DNA from 4 places in the Leclercia pneumoniae genome. Region 1 is predicted to be linked to each of the others. Evidence: predicted binding sites of a transcription regulator. Region 1 holds the regulator's gene; each other region holds the start of a gene.

What was found. Region 1 encodes CRP, which controls carbon source genes, mostly activating them, when cyclic AMP is high. Its sites were predicted from a motif close to ATGTGANNNNNNTCACAT; they were not measured.
Region 2: a site for CRP is predicted at 5,303-5,320, ahead of ydfZ (putative selenium delivery protein YdfZ). Genes of this name have one in related genera too.
Region 3: a site for CRP is predicted at 2,681-2,698, ahead of epd (erythrose-4-phosphate dehydrogenase). Genes of this name have one in related genera too.
Region 4: a site for CRP is predicted at 5,269-5,286, ahead of JZ655_RS13985 (CidA/LrgA family protein). Genes of this name have one in related genera too.

What each region holds. Positions count from the first base shown of each region.
Region 1 is NZ_CP071383.1:3,932,270-3,939,710, reverse strand. It holds gene pabA (aminodeoxychorismate synthase component 2) at 1-221, shown strand, start outside; gene argD (bifunctional acetylornithine/succinyldiaminopimelate transaminase) at 309-1,529, shown strand; gene JZ655_RS19195 (YccS/YhfK family putative transporter) at 1,530-3,617, opposite strand; gene crp (cAMP-activated global transcriptional regulator CRP) at 3,675-4,307, opposite strand; gene JZ655_RS19185 (OsmC family protein) at 4,618-5,022, shown strand; gene JZ655_RS19180 (phosphoribulokinase) at 5,089-5,958, opposite strand; gene JZ655_RS19175 (YheU family protein) at 5,989-6,207, opposite strand; gene JZ655_RS19170 (hydrolase) at 6,204-7,226, opposite strand.
Region 2 is NZ_CP071383.1:2,283,973-2,291,413, forward strand. It holds gene dcp (peptidyl-dipeptidase Dcp) at 1-245, opposite strand, end outside; gene JZ655_RS11020 (DUF2058 domain-containing protein) at 371-910, shown strand; gene JZ655_RS11025 (RluA family pseudouridine synthase) at 917-1,600, opposite strand; gene JZ655_RS11030 (hypothetical protein) at 1,862-2,266, opposite strand; gene JZ655_RS11035 (hypothetical protein) at 2,343-2,732, shown strand; gene JZ655_RS11040 (YmjA family protein) at 2,821-3,066, shown strand; gene ydfG (bifunctional NADP-dependent 3-hydroxy acid dehydrogenase/3-hydroxypropionate dehydrogenase YdfG) at 3,155-3,901, shown strand; gene JZ655_RS11050 (GntR family transcriptional regulator) at 3,992-4,678, shown strand; gene JZ655_RS11055 (universal stress protein) at 4,721-5,152, opposite strand; gene ydfZ (putative selenium delivery protein YdfZ) at 5,415-5,618, shown strand; gene JZ655_RS11065 (mannitol dehydrogenase family protein) at 5,660-7,123, opposite strand; partial or broken gene JZ655_RS11070 (MFS transporter) at 7,340-7,441, opposite strand, start outside.
Region 3 is NZ_CP071383.1:3,533,649-3,541,089, reverse strand. It holds gene JZ655_RS17145 (zinc-binding dehydrogenase) at 1-447, shown strand, start outside; gene glpX (class II fructose-bisphosphatase) at 444-1,415, shown strand; gene JZ655_RS17135 (MltR family transcriptional regulator) at 1,431-1,940, shown strand; gene JZ655_RS17130 (nucleoside/nucleotide kinase family protein) at 1,937-2,647, shown strand; gene epd (erythrose-4-phosphate dehydrogenase) at 2,893-3,912, shown strand; gene pgk (phosphoglycerate kinase) at 3,962-5,125, shown strand; gene fbaA (class II fructose-bisphosphate aldolase) at 5,215-6,294, shown strand; gene JZ655_RS17110 (small-conductance mechanosensitive channel MscS) at 6,480-7,340, shown strand; gene dctP (TRAP transporter substrate-binding protein DctP) at 7,391-7,441, opposite strand, start outside.
Region 4 is NZ_CP071383.1:2,865,775-2,873,215, forward strand. It holds gene JZ655_RS13955 (glycoside hydrolase family 1 protein) at 1-83, opposite strand, end outside; gene bglF (PTS beta-glucoside transporter subunit IIABC) at 98-1,954, opposite strand; gene licT (BglG family transcription antiterminator LicT) at 2,090-2,923, opposite strand; gene dusC (tRNA dihydrouridine(16) synthase DusC) at 3,172-4,104, opposite strand; gene map (type I methionyl aminopeptidase) at 4,171-4,950, opposite strand; gene JZ655_RS13980 (ParD-like family protein) at 4,931-5,149, opposite strand; gene JZ655_RS13985 (CidA/LrgA family protein) at 5,335-5,733, shown strand; gene JZ655_RS13990 (CidB/LrgB family autolysis modulator) at 5,730-6,425, shown strand; gene cdd (cytidine deaminase) at 6,554-7,438, shown strand.

The DNA of each region.
Region 1 (7,441 bases):
TCCAGGGGCTAAACAACCCGCTCACCGTGACCCGCTATCACTCGCTGTTAATTGATCCTGCTACGCTTCCCGCCTGCTTTGAGGTCACCGCCTGGAGTGAGACGCAGGAGATCATGGGTATCCGCCATCGTGAGTGGGATCTGGAAGGCGTCCAGTTCCATCCGGAGAGCATTCTTAGCGAACAGGGGCACCAACTGCTGGCTAATTTCCTTCATCGTTGATTTTTAGTTGCCACAAAGTGATTCTTTAAGCATATTTCGTGATTATATTTTCACTTCCTGTTTTTGCTAAAAAAAGGGTGGGGTTACATGGCAACTGAACAATCTGCAATTACACGCGCGACATTCGACGACGTCATTCTGCCAGTTTATGCACCGGCTGAATTTATCCCGGTTAAGGGGAAAGGGAGCCGCGTCTGGGATCAGCAGGGGAAAGAGTACGTTGATTTCGCCGGCGGGATTGCGGTTACCGCGTTAGGCCACTGCCACCCGGCGCTGGTAGAGGCGCTGAAAACTCAGGGCGAGACCCTGTGGCACACCAGCAACGTCTTCACCAATGAACCCGCCCTGCGCCTGGGACGTAAGATCATTGATGCGACCTTTGCCGAACGTGTGTTGTTTATGAACTCGGGGACCGAAGCCAACGAAACTGCCTTTAAACTGGCCCGTTACTATGCCTCTACCCGCCATAGCCCCTACAAAACCAAAATCATCGCTTTTCATAATGCCTTTCACGGGCGGTCGCTATTCACGGTTTCCGTTGGCGGCCAGCCGAAGTATTCCGATGGATTTGGCCCGAAACCGGCTGACATCATCCATGTTCCCTTCAATGATCTGCATGCGGTGAAGGCGGTGATGGACGATCATACCTGCGCCGTAGTGGTGGAGCCGATTCAGGGCGAAGGCGGCGTGACGGCGGCGACGCCGGCGTTTCTGCAGGGGCTGCGCGATCTGTGCGACCAGCATCAGGCGCTGCTGGTCTTTGACGAAGTACAGAGCGGCATGGGCCGAACCGGCGAACTTTTCGCCTATCAACATTACGGCGTGACGCCAGATATTCTCACCAGCGCTAAAGCGCTGGGCGGCGGCTTCCCGATCAGCGCGGTGCTCACCACGCAGGATATCGCCTCCGCATTCCACGTGGGGTCTCACGGCTCTACTTACGGCGGTAATCCGCTTGCCTGCGCTATTGCGGGCGCGGCCTTTGATATTATTAATACGCCCGAGGTGCTTAGGGGTGTGCACGCGAAGCGTGAACGCTTTGTAAAACAGCTGCAGCAGATCGACGAGCAGTATGATGTTTTCAGCGAAATCCGTGGGATGGGGCTGCTGGTCGGTGCTGAGCTTAAGCCGCAGTTTAAAGGGCGGACGCGTGATTTCCTGCACGCTGCGGCGCAGGAAGGGGTGATGGTCCTCAATGCGGGCCCGGACGTGATGCGCTTTGCCCCTTCGCTGGTGGTGGAAGATAACGATATTGACGAGGGGTTGAGCCGTTTTGCCGCCGCGGTGAAGAGCGTGGTCCAGGCCTGATCAGTACGGCGTCCGCTTTAAAATACGGGTTAACCAGACACCGTGATGCGGACGTTGACGCCATGCCACCGACGAAATGGTGTGCATGGTGCTCAGATGCCCCAGTATGCGTTGTAGATGCTGCTCCAGGGTGCTCATCGGCCCGTGGGTCAGCGTCTCCGGCGCTTCCAGAATATTGGCGTCGCCACTCTCTCCCGGCGCGTCATAATCCAGCCGCTGCTGACAACGCTGCAGCGCAATTTCACAAGACTGCAGATAGCGCTCGGCCAGATCCGGCGTCAGCATGGTGTGTTCCCGTGCCAGCGTCGTCATGGCATTGATATGTTCTACGATGAACTGGCTGTGCGTGACCCACAGCTTCATGTCGGCCAGGTAGTGTGAATTGAACCCCGGTTCCTGCATCGCCTGATTCAGCGAGTTGAACAGGGCGTTGTGCGCCTGGTTCACCTTCATGCGCTGCCAGGCAAGCGGTGTTGGCTGAGGGTCACTGCTCAGGATCAGGCGAATAGCCTCCTGGTCGGCTTCCAGCGCATCGTGGGCGTTCTGTCGTAGCAACCCGCTTTGCCACTGCGGCCACAACCACACCATGCCGCCAAAAGCGATTAAACAGCCTATCAGCGTGTCTGCGAGACGGGCGATGATAAATTGATCGCCGTTCAGCGTGAGGAGCTGCAGCGTGTATACCGCGGTCACCGTAAAGCCGACCGTCGCCCAGCCGTAGTTTTTACGAATGATCAGGTAGCTCACCAGCGTAATCAGCAGCATGCTCAGTAACGTAAAGCCCTCCGGCACGTGGAAGTGCAGCGTGGCACCCGCGATAATCAGCCCTGCCAGGGTACCGCCTGCCCGGTGGAATATGCGTACCCGCGTCGCCCCGTAGCCGTTTTGCGTGACCAGCAGAACGGTCATAAGGATCCAGTAGGGCTTCGGTAAATGGAGGGCCATCCCCATCAGGCTGGCGATGCTGAGCATGACGCTGATGCGTGCGGCATTGCGCAGCGCGGAAGACTTGAGCGACAGATAACTTTTCAGCGCCGGGAAGAGCGGCAGACGTTTTTGCTTATCGGCCATCAGGTCGCGCGAGTAGAGCGGACGCTGGGTACGTAGTACGCGGGCGATGCGGCTAAAGTGCCAGGCACAGAACTGCCCAACCGGGTTTTCCGGGTGCTGCCGGGCGATTTTCTCCAGCGCGCCCAGCTGCTTGTCCATGCTGAAGCGGGTGGGGTAGCGGTGATAGAGAATATTATCCGAGAGTACACGCAGGCGTGCGGCGACGGTCTGGGCATTCCATCTGATCACGGCTTCGGCGTGGCTGCGTTCCACCAGCTTTTGCACCTCTTCCGGGTGATGCAGGCTGACGGAGATATGCTCCTGCAAGTCGAGCCCGACCTGGAAGGTTCGCAACAGACGTTTGTATTCGTGATTTCTGTTAGCTGCCAGCATGTGTAGCTGCTGATAACACTGGCTGATAAGATCCACCACCTTCTGCTGGCGGGCCAGCAGCGGCGGCAGGGATTTTTCCGGGTCGGTATGCTGGGTGAGCAGGGTATATTTCGCTTCGCAGTAGTCAGCGAGCTGGCGGTACAGCAAGCTCAGCGATTCCCGCAGCGGCTGTTCGCGCCACATCCAGAACCAGAACCAGTTAAATAGCCCATACCAGAGCGTGCCCAGCGTATAGATCAGCAACGGCTCCCACACCGGCATATTGCCCGCCAGGCTCAGGGTAAAGATGGCGGCAATCAGCGAGGCGGGTAGCAGCCTGGCATGCAAAGAGCTGATCTCTGCCGTCACCCCTAGCGTCATCGCCAGCAGGGTGAGAATCAGGGGCAGGGGGATGTCGCGGGCCAGAAGTAACTGGACGGCGAGACTACAGCCGGCAAAGAGCGAGCCGCCAACGATCAGACGTTTGAAAAAGCGTTTATGGGGGGTATCCAGCCCTGCGATGTTGCAGCAGGCAGGCACGAGAGAGAAGAGCAGACCCTGTTGCAGGTGGCCGAGAATCAGACCGACGGCCACAGGAAGACACAGCACCAGCGTTTGTCGAAGTGCGTAGTTAACTTCCGGGTGATAAATCAGCCTGCGCCACATAGATGCCAGAGACAAAAACGGCGTGACATCTTGCGATGGCACGCCGTTCTTTCGGAATTAACGCGTCCCGTAAACCACGATCGTTTTACCGTGGGCGGAGATCAGGTTCTGATCTTCCAGCATTTTCAGAATACGGCCAACGGTTTCGCGGGAACAACCCACAATCTGACCAATCTCCTGACGGGTGATTTTGATCTGCATACCATCCGGATGGGTCATCGCGTCAGGTTGTTTTGCCAGATTCAGCAGCGTCTGAGCGATACGGCCGGTCACGTCCAGGAAGGCGAGGTTACCCACTTTCTCAGAAGTCACCTGCAGGCGGCGTGCCATCTGCGAGGAGAGGCGCATCAGAATGTCCGGGTTCACCTGGATCAACTGGCGGAACTTCTTGTAGGAGATCTCAGCCACTTCACACGCGGTTTTTGCCCGTACCCAGGCGCTACGTTCCTGACCTTCTTCAAACAGGCCCAGTTCGCCAATAAAGTCGCCCTGGTTCAGATAAGAAAGGATCATCTCTTTCCCTTCTTCATCTTTGATCAACACGGCCACGGAGCCTTTAACGATGTAATACAACGTTTCCGCTTTTTCACCCTGGTGAATCAGCGTGCTCTTCGATGGGTACTTATGAATGTGGCAATGAGACAAGAACCATTCGAGAGTCGGGTCTGTTTGCGGTTTGCCAAGCACCATGCGCTGTTATCCTCTGTTATAAGCTGTCTCCAGAGCCGGGATGGACGCCTTCACTCTGGGGTTGCAATCGAATTCTTCCCCATTCCTGGGAATCGGGCTGTCACAATATTCAGCAGCCTGTAATGTGTGATGTCCTCTGCATACATGCGTAATGTCAATGTATTACTGTAGCATCCAGACTGTTTTAGCATAGCTTTAGCCGCCTGTCTCCTGGTGTCTCGCTTCAGCTTGATACAGGTCGCCTTCCGTTGCCAGAATTGTTACTGGCGCGTAATCTGTCAGGAAAATTGCAACTTCGGAGTTAACTACAATGCAAGCGCGTGTGAAATGGGTTGAGGGCTTAACGTTCCTGGGCGAGTCGGCTTCAGGGCACCAGATTTTGATGGACGGCAACTCCGGAGATAAGGCGCCAAGCCCGATGGAGATGGTGCTGATGGCCGCTGGCGGTTGCAGCGCAATTGATGTGGTTTCTATCCTGCAAAAAGGTCGCCATGAGGTGACAAACTGCGAAGTGAAACTGACCTCGGAACGCCGTGAAGAGGCGCCGCGCCTGTTCACGCATATCAACCTGCACTTCATTGTCACGGGTAAAGAACTGAAAGACGCGGCGGTCTCCCGCGCCGTGGATCTGTCAGCAGAGAAGTATTGCTCCGTGGCGTTGATGCTGGAGAAAGCGGTGAATATTACGCATTCGTATGAGGTGATCGAAGCGTAATTTATCGGGCATCGTGCGTGTTGATGCCCTCACCCTAACCCTCTCCCACAGGGAGAGGGACCAGGCTTATGCGATCTTCTTCCCTTCCATCAATCTTTGCACCAGCGGCGTCATAATCAGCTCCATCGCCAGCCCCATCTTCCCGCCCGGCACGACCAGCGTATTCATGTGCGAAATAAATGAGCCCTGCAGCATCGCCAGCAGCCAGGGATAGTCGATATCCTCCAGGTTGCGGAAATGGATCACCACAAAGCTCTCATCCAGAGAGGGGATGGCTTTAGCCGCAAAGGGGTTAGAGGTGTCCACTGTAGGGACGCGCTGGAAGTTGATGTGGGTGCGCGAGAACTGCGGCGTCAGGAAATTGATATAGTCTTCCATCGAGCGCACCACGGAGTCCATCACCGCCTCACGCGAATGTCCACGCTCGCTGGTATCGCGGGTCAGTTTCTGAATCCACTCGAGGTTAACGATAGGCACCACGCCCACCAGCAGGTCAACATGGCGCGCCACGTCGTGCTGTGGCGTGACCACGCCGCCGTGCAGCCCTTCGTAAAACAGCACATCCGTCGGCTCCGGCAGCGGCTGCCAGGGGGTGAAGGTGCCCGGCACCTGATTCCAGGGCACCGCTTCGTCATAGGTGTGCAGGTATTTGCGTGACTGTCCTTTACCGCTCAGGCCATACTCGAGAAAGGTTTGCTCCAGCAGGCCGAAATCGTTCGCTTCCGGGCCGAAATAGCTGATGTGCTTACCCAGATCGCGCGCTTTACGAATGGCCATGTCCATCTCAGGACGGGTGTAGCGGTGAAAGCTGTCACCCTCGACCTCTGCGGCGCTTAAATGAAGCTGAGAGAAGATTTTACGAAAGGCGAGGCTGGTAGTGGTGGTGCCTGCACCACTCGATCCTGTGACGGCAATAACCGGATGTCTGGCGGACATAGCAACTCCCTGAGTAGAAAGATGAAGCGATTAACCGCGAAATTGATTGCGGGGCATGACGTTGACGGTTTCATGTAGCTCGGACCACACGATCAGTACCTCGCCGTTTTGCAGCTGACGCTTAACATCGGCCACTTTCTGTTCGAGCGTGCGTTCTTGTTCACCATAATCTGTGCCTTCACGTAACACAAAGCTTTCAATCAGATTATCCAGCGTTTCGGGAGCCAGATCTTGCCAGGGAATGATCATAGTTTCGGTTCCAGGTATGTTGTCAGCCAGTCAGGAATACGGGTTTCCAGCCACATCTGTGGACGACGCAACGTGCCGCCAACAAAGCCGACGTGGCCGCCGTGCTCGGTCAGTTGATAATGGACGTTAGCGGGCAAAAATTCCTGCGCCGGGATGGAGTGATGATCCATAAAGGGATCGTCTTTAGCATGAATAATCAGCGTTGGCTTGGTGATCTTACTCAGTACGGGCATGGCGCTGCACTGGCGGTAATAGTCGATCGCATCGGCAAATCCGTGGATTTTCGCGGTGATCAGATCGTCGAACTCGCGAATACGGCGCACTTTCTTCAGCTGGCGCAGGCTCACCGGCAGCGTGTCGGGATAAGCCTTCAGCTTTCGCGCTGCATTGGCTTTCAGCAGGTTCAGTAGATAGCGCTGATAGACGCGCGAAAAGCCTTTTTCCATATGGTAACTGCACTGTTCCAGCATAAACGGCGCCGAGACGATAGCGGCGGCATCCAGCGGAACGCTTTCACCCTCTTTCGCCAGCAGACAGGCGAGCATGTTTCCCCCGAGCGAATACCCCACCGCAGCGGTAGGGGCCGGGCCGAGCGTTTCGGCCAGCCAGCGCAGGAACCAGGTACCGTCTTCCGTTTCCCCGGAGTGATAGATGCGCTTTTGCCGATTTGGCTCGCCGCTGCATCCGCGAAAGTGCATCACCACGCCAAGCCAGCCGCGCGCTTTCGCCGCCTCAATCAGACCGTGAGCATAAGGGCTGTGCAGGCTCCCCTCCAGGCCGTGGAACACCACCAGCCGGGGTTTATGTCGCGCACTGAGCGGCTCTTCACTCCAGGCTAAATCGACAAAATCATCATCGGGCAGGTCGAGACGCTGCCAATGCGGCGTAAAGCGCACTTTGCGGCGAATAAGGCGCGGCAGCATGGTTTGCAGATGGCGATTCGCCACGCCGCGCATGGGCACAAATTCTGCGCTCTCTTCGGTCGCAATGTCGAAGTCTGATGGAATAATTTGAGTCATAAGGATGATGATGATTCTTGTCAGAAATTTACTATACCTTCCGAATTGTACCCCGTTGAGCCCGTATTTCCGAAACATGAACTGATCCCGATCACATTTCCTAACGTTGATTATTACTCTCAGGCTAATGATTGCGCTCTACGCTTAATTGATGCCTTTCTCACCAGCGCGCACACTTTACTCAACGTTAAGCAAATCAGAATGATGTGCTGAAT
Region 2 (7,441 bases), 1.6 Mb from region 1:
GCTGAGGTCATGGCGAAAAAAACACTACTGACGCGCGACAGCAGCGCCCCGCTCTTTTCCAGCGCTAAAATCGTGTTGTCAAAATCAGGCGGCAGGCGCTGGCTAATGATGGCGTCAATCTCTTCACGCTTCTGGCGGATCGCTTCGTCAAAGGCCGGACGATAATCGTCGTCGGTGATACGGTCAAAAGGGGGAGCCTGGTAAGGTAACGCGCTGATTTCAAAAAAAGGATTGTGCTGCGACATGACGAACTCCTGAATAGGGTGAATCTCACCAGAGTAGGCCAGCGCGCCACTCCCTGCAATCCTGGTATCCTGTTAATAATTGCAGGTATAATTGCGGAAATTGTTTAACGGGTTCAGAGAAGACGATGACAAAACTCACCTTACAAGAGCAAATGCTCAAAGCTGGCCTGGTCACCAGCAAGAAAATGGCCAAAGTCCAGAGAACCGCTAAGAAGTCGCGCGTTCAGGCCCGTGAGGCACGTGAAGCCGTAGAAGAGAATAAAAAGGCGCAGCAAGAGCGGGATAAACAGCTGAGCGAACAGCAGAAGCAGGCAGTGCTCTCTAAAGAGTTCAAAGCGCAGGTGAAGCAGCTCATTGAAATGAACCGCATTCCCCTCTCTAAAGGCAATATTACCTTTAACTTTACCGACAATAATGTCATTAAAAAGCTGGAAGTGGATAAGACCACCCAGGCCCAGTTGATTAACGGACGTCTCGCCATTGCGCGTCTGGCCGTTGATAACAAACCGGAAGGCGAATACGCCATCATCCCGGCGAGCGTTGCCGAGAAAATTGCCCAGCGTGATGCCGGCAGTATTGTGTTACACAGTGCGCTGAGTCAGGAGGAGCAAGATCAGGACGATCCTTACGCCGACTTCAAGATCCCTGATGACCTGATGTGGTAAACCGCGTCAGAACGGGCTGGCATGATGAATATCCATCACCGCATGGCTGACCGGATGGACAAAATGCAGCTCGCTGGCATGAAGCATCAACCGCGACGCCTGTTCCGTACCCGGCTGCAGACGCCCGCCGTAGAGATCGCAGCCTAATATCGGGTGACCCAGGTGCTGGCAATGAATGCGCAGTTGATGGGTTCGCCCGGTCTCGGGGGTAAGTGCCACCCGGCTTACTGGCAGACCGTCGCGATAAAAACGCTCCAGAGTCCGATAGCGAGAGCGTGCTGGCTTACCCTGGATAGCGCAAATCGACATCAATGGAAACAACGCAGGATCTTTAGCAATAGGCGCATCAATCACCCCGTCATCATGGCGAAGATGGCCACAGAGCAGCGCGCTGTAGCCTTTTTTTACGCTGCGCTGGCTGAACTGCTGGCAAAGCGCCGCGTTAATGGGTTTAGTGCGAGCGACCACCATCAGCCCGGATGTGCCAAAATCGAGACGATGCACCAGCGCGCAGCCGGGGAATCGCTGGACCAGGCGGTAATGCACCGAATCAAGATTCTGCGGGTTTTTACCCGACAGACTGAGCAAGCCGGCAGGTTTGTTGATCAGCACCAGGTGTTCGTCCTCATAGAGGATCTCTATTTCGTCATGGCACGGTGGTGCAATAAAGGTATCAACAATGGTAGACATCAGGTCGCCTGCTGTAAGAAAGGGGGCGAATAATATCCCATTCTTTACCGCTACGCGAATTGCCACAATGCAGAGTGAATGTTACGCGCCCGCTCTGCCGATGAAAGGCAAGCGCCCTCGCCCCCTTAACTGGCGGCGCGGAAGAATGACCTCTTTTTTCTTTTCTGATTACGCAAAGCAAGCTGGGATTACACGTCCGTAAGAGCGGGAATTATTAATAACAGCGTAGATAATAAAAAACGCTTACGCCCGCCATGCTTATTAACTCCAGCTAATAGAATCGAGCAGACCTGAAATATCCTCCCGAATTTCCATCCCGGAATCTGTTAAATCAACAATAGAAAGAATACTTTCATTGCCCAGTTGAATATTGACCTGCTCTACCACCAGCGCCAGATGCGTCATTACCGCCTGGAGCCCGTGAATGTCAACATTAACTTGATCGAGACTGAGATAGCAGACGCCCCTCGCTGTGATCGCAAAACTTGCGCACCGGTTAGTGTAGTGTTGGTGAAAAGCCGTAATCCACTCGGCCGTTGGGCAATAATAAGGCTTTATTTGGATGCAGAGACGCTCAACGATACCCTTATTAATAATGCACGCCGCTTTATCAAAGTCCGTCAGAATGACAGCATGTGTCATAAAAATCGAGGCAGGCTTTTTCATCAGGGTAGTTCTTATTTATGAGAGAGATACATTTCATGCTATAATACCTATCCCCTGTCTTCAACCGTCACTTTTTATGCCGCAACTTATCTGGTGTCTCGATAACTATTTCGAAGAGAAGAAAAAAGATTGTTATTTCGTGGTATTCGGCCGCAAATTTCCCATAAAGCATGATGATAATTTTAAAAAGAGTGAAAATCCGCCGGGTAGAGCAGCGTTATTAAGCTGGTTTAAAGCACACTATCCCCATATAGCGGTCGAGCCGGTATGGCCGCACAGCAGCACCAGTCTGTCGCTCTTCTTTGATCGGGAATACGATGGTTCTGTCACGATTGAGTTTGACGACGAGAGCCTGCGTGCGTTCTGCGAAGAGTGGGAAGATGAAGACCAGAACGGGTGTTCCAGAGACGGGACGTTCATCTGTTATCACCTCCCTTATGCGTCGTATCTGGAAAATCGAGGTTAATGCCTGAGTAAACCGCTATCAGAAATTAAGATTAAGAATGATAATATTCAGTCCGGACACCCATTTATGCAGCCTGACAGGATAAACAATGAACCACGACATTCCCCTCAAGTTTTACGACATCGTTGACGAGTACGCCACTGAAACGGACATTGCCGTTAACGACGCCGAGCGCGACACGCTGGCGCACTATTTTCAGTTGCTGATCACCCGTTTAATGAATAACGAGGAGATCAGTGAAGAAGCCCAGCAAGAGATGGCCGCAGAGGCCGGTATTAACCCGCTGCGCATTGATGACGTTGCCAACTTCCTCAATCAGTGGGGCAATGAGTAGCCCACATTAAGGCCATGCAGCGGCCCTTACCCTGCGCCAGATCACATGCTATGGTAGTACAACACAAAAAGCGTTGAGGAACAGTGAGATGATTATTTTAGTAACTGGAGCGACCGCAGGTTTTGGTGAAAGTATTACCCGTCGTTTTGTGGCCAACGGGCACAAAGTCATTGCGACAGGCCGCCGTCAGGAGCGTTTGCAAGAGCTGAAGGATGAGCTGGGTGACAGCATTCTGACCGCGCAGCTGGACGTGCGTAATCGCGCCGCCATTGAAGAGATGATCGCAAACCTCCCTGCCGAGTGGCGTGAAATTGATGTGCTGGTTAACAACGCCGGTCTGGCGCTGGGCATGGAGCCTGCGCATAAAGCCAGCGTTGAAGACTGGGAAACGATGATCGACACCAACAACAAAGGTCTGGTCTATATGACCCGTGCAGTGCTGCCGGGTATGGTTGAGCGTAACCGCGGCCATGTCATTAATATTGGCTCTACTGCGGGCAGCTGGCCTTATGCAGGGGGTAACGTTTATGGCGCCACGAAAGCTTTTGTTCGTCAATTCAGCCTCAACCTGCGTACCGATCTGCACGGCACCGCTCTTCGCGTGACCGATATCGAGCCAGGTCTGGTGGGCGGAACCGAGTTCTCTAACGTGCGCTTCAAAGGCGACGACGATAAAGCCGGTAAAACCTACGAGAATACCCAGGCCCTGACCCCAGAAGATGTCACCGAGACGGTCTGGTGGGTCGCGACCCTGCCGAAACATGTCAATATCAACACCGTAGAGATGATGCCGGTCAGCCAGAGCTTTGCTGGCCTGAGCGTCCATCGCGGCTGATCTTCCTCTCCCGGCCTGCGGGCCGGGTATGGGATGACCGGCAAAAGAATGGTAGTATTTACCGCTTAATTCTTCGAGAAATCACAACGCATGGCCGCAGAATCGCAACTTAATCCTACACAGCCCGTCAACCAGCAAATCTACCGCATTTTGCGCCGCGATATCGTGCGTTGCCTGATTCCGCCGGGAACGCCGCTGTCGGAAAAAGAGGTCTCCGTGCGCTTTGACGTCTCACGTCAGCCAGTGCGTGAAGCTTTTATCAAACTGGCTGAAAACGGACTCATCCAGATCCGTCCGCAGCGCGGCAGCTATGTTAATAAAATCTCGCTTAATCAGGTGCGTAATGGATGCTTCGTGCGCCAGGCCATTGAGTGTGCGGTGGTCCGCCGCGCCGCCAGCCAGGTAAACGACAATCAGTGTTATTTGCTGGAACAAAATCTGCACCAGCAGCGTATAGCCATTGAGCGCAAGCAACTTAATGACTTTTTCCAGCTCGACGACGAATTCCACCAGAAGCTGGCGCAAATCGCCGACTGCCAGTTGGCCTGGGATACGGTTGAAAACATTAAGGCGACTATCGATCGGGTGCGTTATATGAGCCTTGACCATGTCTCTCCGCCCGAGATGCTGTTACGCCAACACTACGATATTTTCAGCGCGCTGGAAAAACGCGATGGGGATGCGGTGGAAAAGGCGATGACGCTGCATCTGCAAGAGATTGGCGAGTCCGTGCAGTTAATTCGTCAAGAAAATAGCGACTGGTTTAGCGAAGAGTAATGCTGCCGCATCCTGTTATATTACCAGGATGCGGCAAAATAATTAGCGAACCACTAATACCGGAATTTTGGCATAGCGTAAGACGGATTCGGCGTTTGAACCTAACAGATGGGTGGTGACGCCCGGTTTTTTTGAGCCAATAACAATCACGTCATATTCACCGTCAGCACTCATGGCAATGATTTCGTCACGCACATTACCGAATCGTACCCGCGTCTGAATATTTTCCGGCGCAATATCGAATAGCCGCTTCAACTCATTCATCTTCTTCTCTGACTCTTGCGTCATATAGTTTTCAAACTTTTTAATGTCTGACGAGAAACCTCGTAACATGGCGCGTCCATTGACCGGCAGAATGTTTAATAGCGTGATGGTGGCATTATCAGCCTTAGCGAGAAAAGAAGCATGGCGCACCGCTTTATCGCTTAAATCCATTTCAAAGACATCGACAGGCATCAATATTCTTTTGTACATCGTCTCTCTCCTTATTGCGCTAGCCAGGTTGCTTAACGTTATTAAGAGTGACACGATGAAATCAAACCATTCCTAAACAGTCCCGTCAGGAAATTACCTTAAGAGGTAAAGAAATGTCGGCCTGAGTTATTCTTGCTGTGAGATAAAAAAGTGTGAGTTTGATCAAAAACAAAAAAACGGCTGCGCTACAGGCGTATTAATACTATCCCGTGAGCGGCAAGAACCATCACGTCGCTTCGGTTAGCATTAGAGGAGAAATATGATGATGACTTACGACCGCAACCGTAACGCAATTTCCACCGGCAGCCGGGTAATGATTAATAGCACCGGCACTACAGGCACCATCCGCGCGATTCATAGCGAAGGGCTGAGCGCCGCTCAGGTACGCCGCAACAAAACGGTAGAAGTCGAGGGCGTAGAAGGCCGATTCGAACCGGTTGAACTCATCCGCCTCGGTTTGCATTAAGAGGCCGAATCATGCCGCCGCGCACGGCGGCATCTCCTGACTCAGCGGGAAGCGGCGTACTGCGCCACCGTCGCCTTCGCCCCCAGCTTCAACAGCGTGAGATAAGCCTGTTTCACCGCGTCAACAAAGATTTCATCCTGCGGTAATTCATTTCCGAAAATCGCTTCAATACCCAACAGCGCAGTGACCCGACTCACCCCTTCTTCACTGTGCTGTACCGCCGCCTGAATAACCGGCAGCAGCGGGTCGCACACCTCGATAGGTTGTCCCTGCTCATCTACTCCGCTCACATAGCGCATCCAGCCCGCCACGCCCAGCGCCAACAGCGGGAAGCTACGTTGATGTGCCCGATGCCAGCGCACGGAGTCGAGCATTCGCTGCGGCAGTTTCTGGCTACCGTCCATGGCGATCTGCCAGGTGCGGTGACGCAACGCCGGATTGCTGTAGCGGGCTATTAACAGCTCAGCATAACGGTGAAGATCCACCCCTTTCACCTTCAACGTGGGCGCCTGCTCCTGGAGCATCAGCGCCTGCGCTGCGTGGCGGTAGTTCGTATCTTCCATGCAGTCATTGATATGCTGATAACCCGCCAGATAGCCCAGATAGGCGAGGAAGGAGTGGCTGCCGTTTAACATACGCAGCTTCATCTCTTCGAAGGGGACAACGTCTGCAACCAGCTCCGCCCCTGCCTTTTCCCACGCTGGTCGCCCTGCTACAAAGTTATCCTCTACTACCCACTGGCGGAAGGGTTCACAGGCAACCCCGGCAGGGTCGCGTACGCCGGTGATGTGCGCGATTTTATCCAGCGTATCGGCGGTAACGGCAGGCACAATACGATCCACCATAGTGGACGGAAAGGTGACATTCGCTTCAATCCATTCCGCAAGCTCGCTTTCTACCGCCCGGGCGTAAGCACAAATAACATTTCGGGTAACGTGACCATTTTCAGGCATGTTGTCGCACGACATCACGGTAAAGGCCGGCAGCCCTCGCTGTTTACGACGAGATAGCGCCTCGACCACCACGCCGGGAGCAGATTTTGGCTGATGGGGGTTTCGCAGGTCTGCCACGATAAACGGATGATCGAGCATCAGTTCCCCGCTGGCAGGTGCATGGCAGTAACCTTTTTCCGTAATGGTCAGCGAAACGATGGCGATTTGCGGTTCGCACATGGCTGCCAGCACGGTTTCCAGGCCGTCCACATCCACATGCAGCGCTTTTGTGACCACCCCAACAACGCGTGCAGTCCAGGCATAGGCAGACATTTCCGCTACGGTATAGAGGTTATCCTGCGCACGAAGATCGGCAATTTGCTGCTCACCGCCGATCAAATTAACCTCGCAGTATCCCCAGTCGCTGCCCTGCTCTGCCGCCAGGATATCGGTATAGACCGCCTGATGCGCACGGTGGAATGCACCAAAACCGAGATGAACAATGCGCGTTTGCAGGGTATTTCGATCGTAGCGCGGGAGCGTCGCGTTTGCCTTTAATAACGGATTTTCCATAATTGACTCTTTTAGCGAAGATTTATCTCAGGCGCGTCGCCGCGTCCCAGAGGAGTCGCGGCGGCACCGGCTTACTAAACTAACTAGAATGGTAGAAGCTATAAAAAAGAGAGCTGCCATCTACCATACTGATTGTTGAAGCCGGGTTATTGATTTACGTTAACTTTTAGGCAAGTGGTGTGACAGCTATTGAAAGCTGTGTGACAACATTCGCCATCAGGATAAAGCGCCCTGCTTAGCGCGCGCGCCATCCCGCGCAGGCTTTGCTTCGGCTGCATCTTCCAGGGCGCTCAGATCACGGTCACGCACTTCGGGCAT
Region 3 (7,441 bases), 400 kb from region 1:
CTGGCGGAGGATGGCTGCCTTAACTTCTTCGCCGGCCCTACTGATAAAGCCTTCAAGGTTCCCTTCAACTTTTATAACGTGCATTACAACAGCACGCACGTGGTGGGCACCTCAGGCGGCTCAACCGATGATATGAAAGAAGCGATAGCGCTTAGCGCCTCAGGGAAGCTGCAACCCTCCTTTATGGTGACACATATCGGCGGGCTGGATGCGGTACCTGAAACTGTCCTCAATTTGCCCAACATTCCGGGGGGTAAAAAGCTCATCTACAACGGTGTGACCATGCCTTTGACGGCGATTGCCGATTTTGCCGAGAAAGGGAAGACCGACCCGCTGTTTAACGCGTTGGCCAGGTTGGTTGCCGAAACGCATGGCATCTGGAATGAGCAGGCAGAAAAATATCTTCTGGCGCACTTTGGCGTTGATACCGGGGAGGCATTGGCATGATGTCGCTTGCCTGGCCGCTGTTTCGCACAACGGAGCAGGCGGCGCTTGCTGCCTGGCCTCAAATCGGGTGCGGTGACAAAAATAAAATCGACGGACTGGCGGTAAGCTCAATGCGTCAGTCTCTCAACAATATGCCGATACGTGGCCGCATTGTTATTGGTGAGGGTGAAATTGACCATGCGCCAATGCTGTGGATTGGCGAAGAGGTCGGACAGGGCTGCGGGCCTCGCGTGGATATTGCGGTTGATCCTATCGAAGGCACCCGGATGGTGGCGATGGGGCAAAACAATGCCCTGGCGGTAATGGCGTTTGCGCCAGCGGGGAGTTTGCTGCATGCCCCCGATATGTATATGAAAAAGCTGGTGGTGAACCGGCTGGCGAAGGGGGCCATCGATCTCCATTTACCGCTGGTCGACAATCTACGTAACGTGGCGCAGGCGCTGGATAAACCACTGGACAAATTGCGGCTGGTCACGCTCGATAAGCCCCGAATGCGGGCGACCATTGATGAAGCAACCGCTCTTGGCGTGAAGGTCTTTGCCTTACCCGACGGAGACGTGGCGGCAAGCGTAATGACCTGTCTGCGGGATAATCAGTACGATGTGATGTATACCCTCGGTGGCGCGCCAGAAGGGGTGATCTCCGCCTGTGCGGTCGCGGCACTGGGGGGAGATATGCAGGCAGAGCTTATCGACTTTTGTCAGGCGAAAGGGGAGTCGGAAGAGAATCATCGTATCGCCGCCAGCGAACGCCTGCGCTGTGAAGCAATGGGCGTGATAATAAACCGCGTCTACTCACTGGGCGAACTCGTTGCAGGCGAGGACGTTATTTTCTCCGCCACGGGCGTGACCGGAGGCGATCTCGTCAATGGCATTCAACAGGTGACGGACGGCGTGCGCACGCAAACTTTACTCATCGGCGGCGCGGACCGGACGTGTAATATTATAGACTCTCTGCATTCATGGTGATTTATCGAGAAACGAATGACGACGCTAATCGAAGACGACGTAATTGAGCAACTGGATGCTCAGACGGATTTACTCGCGTTTATGGCAAAAGCAAATGAGATCTTGCTGCTGGGTATCAGACGTTTTCTGCCGTCGTTGTTCGTCAATAATGATGAAGAAATTGTGGAATATGCAGTGAAGCCGTTACTCGCGCAAAGCGGGCCGTTAGACGATATTACCGTGGCGCTGCGTTTGATTTTTGCCCTGGGGAAAATGGAGAAATGGTTGTATGCCGATATCACCCATTTCTCGCAGTTCTATCACTATCTTCAGGAGCAAAAAGAGATCCCGGGTTTTGCAGATGACATCACCTGGGATTTCATCAGCAACGTGAATAGCATTACCCGCAATGCCACCTTATTTAACGCCCTTGAGTCGATGAAGTTTGCTGACTTTGCCGCGTGGTCTGAAGTGCGGTTTACGGGCATGGTCAAAACGGCAATGACGCTGGCGATAACGGCAATACTTAAGGAATTAGACCCGTGAAAATTAGCCTGACGGTGAATGGATTACCGGTTGACGCTCAGTATTCAGATGATGAAATCCAAAACGTACATCTTCCCTTGCTACAGCACATAGCGAAGCGACACAGGGAGAACCCGCAATCCAGAACCGTTGTTTTCCTCAGCGCCCCCCCGGGGACAGGTAAATCGACGCTCACAACGTTCTGGGAGTACCTCTCCCGGCAAGCCCCCGACCTGCCCAGCATCCAGACGCTGCCGATGGACGGTTTCCATCACTACAACACCTGGCTGGACGCCAACCATTTACGCACGTTTAAAGGCGCTCTGGAGACCTTTAACGTTGATAAACTTGCCGCAAATTTGGCTCAGCTTCGCGAGCCAATCGCACTCTGGCCGCAGTATGACAGACAAAAACACGATCCTGTCGAAGCGGCTATTACGGTAACGGCGAGTATTGCGATCGTTGAAGGCAACTGGCTCCTGCTCGATGACGAGAAATGGAAAGCGCTGGAAGTATTTTGTGATTTATCGGTATTTATCACAGCCCCGCCATCGGCGCTGCGTGAACGGCTGGTGCAGCGCAAGATAGCAGGGGGGTTATCACCAGACGAGGCGCAGGCATTTTATCTGCGCACAGATGGGCCAAACGTCGATCGTGTGCTTAGTCAGAGTCGCCAGGCTGATGTGGTATTGCAGATGACGGCAGCAGGGGAATACAGGTTTGCCTGACTGGAATAATTGGACGCGCTTTTAACGGAGAAAATGTGACGCAAGTCAGATAAATGGCGAATCACTCCGCTGGAACGTTCCTTTTATTCCACGTTTCGCTTATTCTGGCTGAAGCGTTTCAGTCGATTATGTGTTCGACAAATGACCAATCAGTTGCAGTTTGTGACAGGCAAGCATTCCCCTCTGAGCGTCGCTGCATTACTCTGTCAGCCACCTCGAATCAAGGATAGCCTTGCAGGAGACTTATGACCGTACGCATAGCGATTAATGGCTTCGGTCGCATCGGACGCAACGTGGTTCGTGCTTTATATGAATCCGGGCGCCGTGCGGAAATCACCGTGGTGGCAATCAATGAACTGGCCGATGCTGCTGGCATGGCGCATTTGTTGAAATATGACACCAGCCATGGGCGCTTTGCCTGGGACGTTCGTCAGGAAAGAGAGCAGCTTTTTGTCGGTGACGATGCCATTCGGGTTCTGCATGAACGCAGCCTTGATGCGCTGCCCTGGCGCGAGCTGGGCATAGATGTGGTGCTCGACTGCACCGGCGTATACGGCAGCCGCGAGCATGGCGAAGCGCATCTTGCGGCGGGCGCGAAAAAGGTTCTTTTCTCTCATCCTGGCGGCAACGATCTCGATGCTACTGTGGTCTTTGGTGTGAATCACCATGAACTGCAAGCTGAACACCGCCTTGTCTCCAATGCTTCCTGCACCACCAACTGCATTATTCCGGTCATTAAACTGTTAGATGATGCGTATGGCATCGAGTCGGGTACCGTCACCACAATCCACTCTGCCATGCACGATCAGCAGGTTATTGATGCCTATCATCCTGACCTGCGACGCACGCGTGCTGCGAGCCAGTCGATTATCCCGGTCGATACCAAACTGGCCGCCGGTATTTCGCGCATTTTCCCGCAGTTTAACGACCGTTTTGAAGCCATTGCCGTGCGCGTACCGACCATCAACGTGACGGCAATTGACCTCAGCGTTACCGTGAAAAAACCGGTAAAAGCCAGTGAAGTCAACCTGTTGCTGCAAAAAGCGGCACAGCAAGCATTTCATGGTATAGTTGACTATACGGAATTACCGTTGGTCTCAATTGATTTCAACCACGATCCGCACAGTGCCATTGTCGATGGCACCCAAACGCGGGTCAGTGGAGCGCACTTAATCAAAACGCTGGTCTGGTGCGACAACGAATGGGGCTTTGCTAACCGGATGCTCGACACCACGTTAGCAATGGCCGCTAAAGGTTTCAGGTAAGGCGCGTAAAGCGCCTGCAAAACTTTAAGAATCAACGAGAGGATTCACCATGTCTGTAATTAAGATGACCGATCTGGATCTGGCTGGTAAACGCGTTTTCATCCGTGCAGATCTGAACGTACCGGTTAAAGACGGCAAAGTGACCAGTGACGCGCGTATCCGTGCTTCTCTGCCGACCATCGAACTGGCCCTGAAACAAGGCGCTAAAGTGATGGTAACTTCCCACCTGGGTCGTCCGACCGAAGGCGAGTACAACGAAGAGTTTTCTCTGCTGCCGGTTGTTAATTACCTGAAAGACAAACTGTCCAGCCCGGTGCGCCTGGTAAAAGATTACCTGGATGGCGTTGAAGTGGCTGAAGGCGAGCTGGTAGTGCTGGAAAACGTTCGCTTTAACAAAGGCGAGAAGAAAGACGACGAAGCGCTGTCCAAAAAATATGCTGCACTCTGTGACGTATTCGTTATGGATGCCTTTGGTACCGCTCACCGCGCGCAAGCCTCTACCCACGGTATCGGTAAATTCGCTGATGTCGCCTGTGCAGGCCCACTGCTGGCTGACGAACTGGAAGCACTGGGTAAAGCCCTGAAAGAACCAGCACGTCCGATGGTTGCTATCGTCGGCGGTTCTAAAGTGTCTACCAAACTGACCGTTCTGGACTCTCTGTCCAAAATCGCTGACCAGCTGATCGTTGGCGGTGGTATCGCGAACACCTTCGTCGCGGCCCAGGGCCACAACGTGGGTAAATCCCTGTACGAAGCCGATCTGGTTGATGAAGCGAAACGCCTGCTGACTACCTGCGATATCCCGGTTCCAACCGACGTTCGCGTGGCGACCGAGTTCTCTGAAACCGCGACCGCGACCCTGAAATCTGTCTCTGACATTAAAGATGAAGAGCAGATTCTGGACCTCGGCGACGTCTCTGCACAGCGTCTGGCAGAGATCCTGAAAAACGCCAAAACCATTCTGTGGAATGGCCCGGTTGGCGTGTTCGAATTCCCGAACTTCCGTAAAGGTACTGAAACCGTGGCTAACGCGATTGCTGACAGCGAAGCGTTCTCCATCGCAGGCGGTGGTGACACCCTGGCGGCAATCGACCTGTTCGGTATTTCCGACAAAATCTCCTACATCTCCACTGGCGGCGGCGCATTCCTCGAATTCGTGGAAGGCAAAGTTCTGCCGGCAGTAGCAATGCTCGAAGAGCGCGCGAAGAAGTAAGCCATTTAAGGGCAGGGTAACCTGCCCAATTATTAGCGCGCTTTAAAGCACGCATCCCTTTCCAAGGCCGAAGATACAGGACTCGCAACATGTCTAAAATTTTTGATTTCGTAAAACCTGGCGTAATCACCGGTGATGACGTTCAGAAAGTGTTCCAGGTAGCTAAAGAAAACAACTTTGCTCTGCCTGCTGTTAACTGCGTGGGTACCGACTCCATCAACGCCGTACTGGAAGCCGCTGCGAAAGTTAAAGCACCGGTTATCGTTCAGTTCTCCAACGGTGGTGCTGCGTTCATCGCAGGTAAAGGCGTGAAAACTGACGTTCCTCAGGGCGCGGCTATCCTGGGTGCTATCTCTGGTGCACACCATGTACACCAGATGGCTGAACATTACGGTGTTCCAGTCATCCTGCACACTGACCACTGCGCGAAGAAACTGCTGCCGTGGATCGATGGTCTGCTGGATGCGGGTGAAAAACACTACGCAGCTACCGGCAAGCCACTGTTCTCTTCTCACATGATCGACCTGTCTGAAGAGTCTCTGGAAGAGAACATCGAGATCTGCTCCAAATATCTGGCGCGTATGGCCAAAATGGACATGACTCTGGAAATCGAACTGGGTTGCACCGGTGGAGAAGAAGACGGCGTGGACAACAGCCACATGGACGCTTCTGCCCTGTACACTCAGCCAGAAGATGTTGATTACGCTTACACCGAGCTGAGCAAAATCAGCCCACGCTTCACTATCGCAGCGTCCTTCGGTAACGTGCACGGCGTTTACAAACCAGGTAACGTGGTTCTGACCCCGACCATCCTGCGTGATTCTCAGGAATACGTTTCTAAGAAACACAACCTGCCGCACAACAGCCTGAACTTCGTCTTCCACGGCGGTTCCGGTTCTTCTGCTCAGGAAATCAAAGATTCCGTCAGCTACGGCGTTATCAAAATGAACATCGATACCGATACCCAATGGGCAACCTGGGACGGTATCCTGCAGTACTACAAAACCAACGAAGCGTATCTGCAAGGTCAGCTGGGTAACCCGAAAGGCGAAGACCAGCCGAACAAGAAATACTACGATCCGCGCGTATGGCTGCGTGCTGCCCAGTCATCCATGGTGACGCGTCTGGAGCAGGCCTTCAAAGAGCTGAACGCGGTTGACGTTCTGTAATTTGCGCTGCTAACAGCCTCAGAAAGGCCCGCCTGTGCGGGCCTTTTTTTATGCTTTTTCAATAAGCTGTAAATCCTGATTTTGTGATCTGTTTGGCAAAACCCTGGCTTTTTGTTTACCCTTTACTCACTTGCCTGTCCCTCTGTGGGAGGGTTCTGACGTTGAATGAGCATAAGGATAGATAAATGGAAGATCTCGGTGTTGTAGATAGCATCAATAACGCTGGCTCCTGGCTGGTGCGTAACCAGGCGCTACTGCTGAGTTATGCGGTAAACATCGTTGCGGCGATTGCGATCATCATCATCGGGATGATTGTCGCACGAATCATTTCGAATGCGGTTAACCGCGTAATGCGCGCGCGTCACATTGATGCCACGGTTGCGGACTTTCTCTCCGCGCTGGTTCGTTACGGTATTATTGCCTTTACGCTGATCGCCGCGCTTGGCCGCGTGGGGGTGCAAACGGCATCGGTTATCGCCGTATTGGGTGCCGCCGGTCTGGCGATTGGCCTGGCGTTGCAGGGTTCTCTGTCGAACCTGGCGGCTGGCGTGCTGCTGGTGACCTTCCGCCCGTTCCGCTCCGGCGAGTACGTTGATCTGGGTGGGGTGGCAGGTACGGTATTGCAGGTGCAGATCTTCTCTACCACTATGCGTACCGTAGATGGCCGTATCGTGGTCATCCCGAACGGTAAAATCATCGCTAATAACATCATCAACTTCTCACGCGAACCGGTACGTCGTAACGAGTTTATTATTGGTGTCGCGTATGATTCTGATATTGATAAAGTGAAACAGCTGCTCACCAACATCATCGACTCCGACGATCGTATTCTGAACGATCGTGAAAAGACGGTGCGTCTCAACGAGCTGGGTGCCTCATCAATTAACTTTGTGGTTCGTGTCTGGAGTAACAGCAGCGATCTGCAGAGCGTTTACTGGGACGTACTGGAGCGCATCAAACGTGATTTCGATGCCAACGGTATTAGCTTCCCGTATCCGCAGATGGACGTTAACTTTAAGCGAGTGAAAGAGAACGCGAGTGAATAACTGACACCCGTTTAATGACGCCCACGCATCGCGGGGGCGTCGTTTAAAGGCTATTTTTGCAAGGCATCCTTAAGCGCTAATCCCACGGCACGCATTATCAG
Region 4 (7,441 bases), 1.1 Mb from region 1:
TTCCCATCCTCCAGATAAGCACCTTCTACCTGATTAGCGGCAACCGCGCCGCCCCACAAGAAATCATTCGGAAACGTTTTCATAGGTTCTCCTATTATTAATGGCTGACGCAGAGTAACGGCGTGCCCGCATTGACGGCAGTGGCCGCCACGGTGGCTACGTCCCGGTACTCGTCGCTATTACTGATAATGATAGGGGTCGCCAGATCGTAGCCGGCATCGATAATCGCCTGGCGATCGAACTCCAGCAGCAGATCGCCCGGCTGAACTTTGTCACCCACCTTCACGTGAGCGGTAAAGGGTTTGCCGTCGAGCTTAACGGTGTCGATTCCCACATGAATCAGCACTTCAATGCCGCTGTCGCTCAGCAGGCCGATGGCATGCTTGGTGGCAAACAGCGAGGCCACCTCCCCGGCAAATGGGGCGATTACTTTATTGTCTGAAGGAATAATTGCCGCCCCGTTGCCCAGCAGCCCGCTGGCAAAGGTGGTATCCGGCACCTGATCCAGAGCCAGTACGGTGCCGGTCATCGGCGACAGCACATCGTTTTCACCCGGGGCCACCGCCACCGGGGTGGCTTCCGCTGCCCGGCCCGGCATACCGGCCACCAGCGTCATGACGCAGCTCAGCACCAGTGCCACCAGCGTACCGATAATGCCGCCCCACAGGGTGGCATCCACGCCGCCTGGCGGGATCATCTGCGCCACGGTAAAGATATTGGCAAAGCCGAAGGAGTAGACGTGGGTATCGCTGAAACCCACAATCGCGCCGCCGATAGCCCCCGCCACACAGCCAAAGATAAACGGACGACGCAGCGGCAAGTTCACGCCATAGACCGCCGGTTCAGTGATGCCAAAAATCCCTGCGGTGACGGACGAACCGGCCAACATTTTCTGACGGCTATCACGGGTACGCAGGAAGATACCCAGCGCGGCGCCTACCTGGCCAAACACCGCCGGCAGCAACATCGGCAGCATAGTGTCATGCCCCAGTACCGCAAGGTTGTTAATCATCAGCGGCACCAGCCCCCAGTGCAGGCCGAAGATCACGCAGACCTGCCAGAGCGCCCCCATTGCCGCCCCTGCCAGCCACGGCGCCAGCACGTCGATCCACTGGTACCCGTTTGCCAGCATCTGGCTAAGCCAGGTGGCAATCGGCCCAATGACCAGGAAGGTCAGCGGCACGGTCACGCCCAGACAGATGAGCGGGGTAAAGAAGTTTTTCATCGAAGAGGGCAGGCGTTTTACGCTCTGCTTCTCCAGCCAACAGCTGACCCAGGCAGCGAGAATGATCGGAATCACCGATGAACTGTAGTTGAACCAGGTGACAGGGATCCCGAGGAAAGCGTCCTCCATCGCCCCTGCCTGCTGGCTGGCCTCAAAGGCCTGAATCATCATCGGATGGGTTAATGCCCCCCCGATGACCATGGTGATGAAGGGATTACCGCCAAATTTCTTACCGGCGGTGTAACCCAGTACCAGTGGGAAGAAGAAGAAGAGCGCATCGCTCGCCGCAAACCAGATTTTGTAGGTGCCACTGTCGGTGGTCAGCCAGCCGCAGACTACCGCCAGCGCCAGCAGCCCTTTTAAAATACCGGAGGCGGCCAGAATGCCGATAAAGGGAGTAAAGATGCCCGAAACGATGTCGATCAAACGGCCAAGCAGATTACCTTTGTCGCCCGCCTCTTCCGTCACCGGCGTATCATCGGTGAGCCCGGCTTCATGACGAACGGCTTTCCACACATCGTTAACGTGGTTGCCGATCACCACCTGGAACTGACCGCCGCTTTCGACAACCATAATCACGCCCGGGTTTTTCTTCAGCCCCTCAGCATCCGCCTTTTGGCTCTCTTTCAGTTTAAAGCGAAGCCGGGTGGCGCAATGCACCAGACTGACAATGTTCTCCTTGCCCCCGACGTGGGCGAGAATATCCTTTGCCAATGCTTGATATTCCATCTCGATTTCCTTCTTCAATGCCCGCAGGCACCCGTTGACTGAGACTAAAAATAAAAAAACCCGAGAACGACCCCCATCAGGGGGTCGCGCTCAGGTTTTGCCTGCGTAATGCAGTAACAATCCAGTTGTTGAGGCTTAACGCCCCTCTTTTCTTACCCGCTCAATATGGATAGCGAGGAACATAATCTCTTCGGTTGTCAGCTCGCGCTGATAACTTTTTTGCAGATGCTGTGCGATCTTCTCGGCGCATTTCCACGCCTTCGCATAGTTATCTTTCACCGCGGTATGCAGCGAGGCATCGTCATCTTCCACGACGGTTCGCGTCAGCATGCGCTGGGCGAAGAACTTCAGATGGGTGACGAAGCGCTGATAACTGAGCGACTCCTCGTCATACTCCAGCTGCAGTTGATACTTCACCAGCTGCAGAATTTCCTGCATCACGCGCGTAACGTGCATCACCTCCGGCATTTCGCTATTCAACTGGGCGGTGACCAGATGCAGCGCGATAAAGCCGGCCTCATCTTCGGCTAAGGCGACGTCGAGCCTTCTGGCGATGATGGCCCGGGCTTCCTGTCCCAGTTCAAACTCTTTTGGATAAAGGCGTTTGATCTCCCACAGCAGCACGTTTTTAATCGCCAGACCCTTCTTCTGCCGCTCAATGGCGAAGTAGCAGTGGTCGGTCAGGGTGATGTATAAACTCTCCTGCAATTTACCCAGTCGCTGCGCCGCCAGCCCGATAATGCGGTCGCAGGTGGTCATCACCTCCAGAGGGATCTGACTGAGAAGCTCCCCGAGGCGATGCACCAGTTCGTCACTTTGCAGTGCGAACACCTTTTCCACCTTCTCTTTATCCAGGTTCTCACCCACGCGCTTTTGAAAGGCCAGCCCACGACCCATCACGACCTGTTCGCGCCCGTGTTCATCCTGAACAACCACCACATTATTATTAAGAATTTTGGCGATGATCATCGGAACCCCAAAAACAAAAAAACCTGACCTCCGGCGGAAGCCAGAAATCAGGTTTTGCCTGCCGCAGCAGTAACAATCCAGTTCAGGTACTCTATCACTTTCATTCGTAGCCTCAATCCGCCACGAACAGAAACGTGATGGAGATCGCTCTCGGCCACTGTACAGCCAGCAGGCGATTGGCGTACCAAAGGCCCTTTAATGCTGGGCGAAAGAGGCATCTAAAAGCCCCGAGCCTGCACGAGCGGGTATTATTTTGCCTGGATGACGCGCGCAATCTCTGCTGAGGTTTGCAGCGTGCGGATCTCCTGAAATAACGACAGCGCCTCGTCATACTCTTTGCGCAGATAACTGAGCCACTGTTTAATGCGCGCCACATGATACAACCCGGTATCACCCTGCTTTTCCAGACGACTGTATTTTTGCAGCAAGGTCACCACCTCCGCCCAGGGCATGCGCGGCGCGTTATATTTTATGACCCGGCTCAGATTGGGCACGTTCAGGGCGCCACGGCCAATCATGACCGAATCACAGCCGGTAGCGGCCATACAGGCCTGGGCACTTTCGTAATCCCAGATCTCACCGTTGGCAATAACCGGAATCGACAGGCGTTTACGGATCTCGCCGATGGCCTGCCAGTTAATGCGTTCCGCCTTGTAGCCATCTTCTTTAGTACGCCCGTGAACCACCATCTCGCTGGCCCCCGCCTGCTGCACGGCATCGGCAATCTCAAACTGGCGATCGCTGCTGTCCCATCCCAACCGCACTTTTACCGTCACCGGCAGGTGCGCGGGTACCGCTTCGCGCATCGCCTTTGCGCCACGGTAGATAAGCTCAGGATCTTTTAACAGCGTGGCCCCGCCGCCGCTGCCGTTAACCAGCTTCGACGGGCAGCCGCAGTTGAGATCTACGCCATACGACCCCAGCTCCACCGCCCGTGCGGCGTTTTCCGCCAGCCACTCAGGATATTGCCCCAGCAACTGTACCCTTACCAGGGTGCCCGTAGAGGTGCGGCTCTGGTTGTGGAGTTCAGGGCAGAGTCTGTAAAACGACTTTACTGGCAGCAACATATCGACCACGCGCAGAAATTCGGTGATGCAGAGATCGTAATCGTTAACCTCGGTCAGCAGCTCGCGCACCAGTGAGTCGAGCACGCCTTCCATCGGCGCCAGTAATACACGCATTGTTCGTACCTGTGAAAAAAGACGCGCTATAGTAGCCGCTCTCCCGGTATGTGGAAAGCCCGGCGCTTACTCAGGCACCGTCTCTTCCGGGCGCAGCGTCAGCACTTCAAAACCCTCCGCCGTGACGGCGATGGTATGTTCCCACTGGGCCGAGAGTTTTTTGTCGCGGGTCACCACCGTCCAGCCATCTTTTTTGGTCTTGATACGGCTGTCGCCCTGGTTGATCATCGGCTCGATGGTAAAGACCATCCCTTCTTTGAGCACAGCGCCTTCACCGGGCTTTCCATAGTGCAAGACCTGCGGCTCTTCGTGCATCTCTTTGCCGATACCGTGTCCACAATATTCCCGCACCACGCTGTAGCCGTTGCTCTCAACATAAGACTGAATCGCATGGCCAATGTCCCCCAGAGTCGCGCCCGGCTTCACGGCCTTAATCCCTCTCCACATCGCCTCGTACGTTTTATTAACCAGTCGACGGGCCAGCGGCGAGACGTCGCCAATGAGATACATTTTACTGGAGTCGGCAATCATGCCCGCTTTTTCGAGCGTGATGTCGACATTGACGATGGACCCGGATTTCAGGTGCTCGGACGATTTCGGGATACCGTGGCAGACCACATCATTCACCGAGGTGTTAAGCACATACGGGAAATCGTACTGCCCTTTACTGGCCGGACGGGCCTGGAGTTGATTAACAATAAAGGCTTCCACCCGGTCGTTGATCTCCATGGTGGTGACGCCTGGCTTAATAAAGTCGTCCAGCATGGTAAAGACCGAGGCCAGCAGTTCGCCCGCATGACGCTGGCGCGCCAGCTCATCTGCGCTTTTAATGAGAATTGATGGCATTGATCACCTCCAGTAAACGATCGGAGCCAGATTTCAGCATCATCATTTTGATCTGCTGATGATTAAGTTCAGGGTAGAGCTCACTCATCATACCGAGGCGGATCCAGTATTCGGCCTGAGCGTTGACCGAACGTGACATGGCTTTGCTGGCATCACGAATGTCGTCATGCAGCAGGTCGGAAATTTTTACGATACCCATTTATATACTCCGTAATGATTCATATATAAATCGTATATCGTTAGCGAAGGCTTGTCACCCGTGTTTGTGGAAATGCCCGACGTTCCAAAAAGCAATGTCTGGTATGCTCAAATTTCATGATGTGATCCGTAGCACGTTTCCGGGTTTAATTGTATGATGAATGCGTTTCTTCAAGGGCTTTCACCATGAACAAATCATTGAATAACGTCTGGCAGTATCTGCGCGCGTTCATATTTATCTATCTCTGCCTCTATGTGGGTAACTTCCTGGCATCGCTGCTGCCGATCACCATTCCGGGCAGCATCATAGGCATGCTGATCCTCTTTGTCTTACTGGCGCTGCAGATCATTCCGGCGAAGTGGGTTAAACCGGGATGCTCGGTGCTGATTCGCTATATGGCGCTGCTGTTTGTCCCCATCGGCGTGGGGGTGATGCAATATTACGACCAGCTTAAAGCCCAGTATGGTCCGATCGTTGTTTCCTGTTTTATCAGCACTCTGGTGGTCTTCCTGGTGGTGAGCTGGAGTTCACACCTGGTTCATGGTGAGCGCAAAGTAATTGGCGAGAAGGAGAGTAAGAAATGATGGTAAATATCTGGTGGTCATTGCCGTTAACCCTGGCCGTCTTCTTCGCCGCGCGTAAGCTCGCCATGCGTTTTAAGATGCCGCTGCTCAATCCGTTACTGGTGGCGATGGTGGTTATCATCCCTTTCCTGCTGGTGACCGGTATCTCGTACGAGCACTATTTTGCTGGCAGTAAAGTCCTCAACGATCTTCTGCAGCCTGCGGTCGTGGCGCTGGCTTTTCCGCTGTATGAACAGCTGCATCAAATCCGTGCGCGCTGGAAATCCATCATCACTATCTGCCTGGTGGGCAGCGTGGTGGCGATGATCACCGGTACCTCGGTTGCACTGCTAATGGGGGCATCACCGCAAATCGCCGCCTCTATTTTACCGAAATCGGTCACGACCCCTATTGCGATGGCGGTGGGCGGAAGCATTGGCGGAATCCCGGCCATTAGCGCCGTTTGCGTAATTTTTGTCGGCATCCTCGGGGCGGTGTTTGGTCACACGCTGCTGAATCTGATGCGCATTCGGACTAAAGCAGCCCGCGGCTTAGCGATGGGAACCGCGTCGCATGCCCTTGGCACCGCGCGCTGTGCCGAGCTGGATTATCAGGAAGGGGCTTTCAGTTCGCTGGCGCTGGTGATTTGCGGGATCATGACCTCGCTTCTCGCGCCGTTCCTGTTCCCAGTGATTCTGGCGGTAATGGGCTAAAATTTGCGACGCGTCGCGCATTTTTCATTTCTGTTTCATAAGTTGCACACATAATGAGATCGCCATCACATATAAACCGGTTGCGGCTCCGTACACTACCGATCCATTAATCCTTATGAGGCAATGCCATGCACCCACGTTTTCAATCAGCTTTTGCCCAGCTTGCAGAGAATTTGCAATCGGCCCTGGCCCCAATTCTGGCAGATGCGCACTTCCCCGCCCTGCTGACGGCTGAACAGGTCACCGCACTGAAACGGGCAACCGATCTGGATGACGACGCGCTGGCCTTTGCGCTACTGCCGCTGGCCGCCGCCTGCGCACGCGCTGACCTTTCACACTTCAACGTCGGTGCCATTGCGCGCGGCGTGAGCGGCACCTGGTATTTTGGCGGCAATATGGAGTTCCTGGGCTCCACCATGCAGCAGACGGTGCACGCCGAGCAGAGCGCCATCAGCCATGCCTGGCTGCGCAGTGAAAAAGGGCTGAGCGCCATCACCGTGAATTACACGCCGTGCGGCCACTGTCGTCAGTTTATGAATGAGCTGAATAGCGGCTTAGAGCTGCGCATCAACCTGCCGGGTCGCGCCCCTCATACGCTGGCCGATTACCTGCCTGATGCTTTTGGTCCAAAAGATCTGGAGATCAAAACCCTCCTGATGGATGAGCAGAATCAGGGGTTCGCTCTGAGTGGCGACGCCTTAACTCAGGCCGCCATCGCCGCCGCCAACCACTCCCACGCCCCTTATAGTAACGCCCCGAGCGGTGTGGCCCTGGAGTGCCGGGACGGTACGATCTTCACGGGCAGCTATGCTGAAAATGCGGCATTCAACCCGACCCTGCCCCCATTGCAGGGTGCTCTGAATCTGCTGAGTCTGAATGGCTATGATTATCCGGACATTCAGCGCGCCATGCTGGCTGAAAAGGCTGATGCGTCGCTCATTCAGTGGGATGCTACGGTGGCAACCCTGAAGGCGCTGGGCTGCCAGAATATTGACCGCACCTTGCTGGCCTGATCC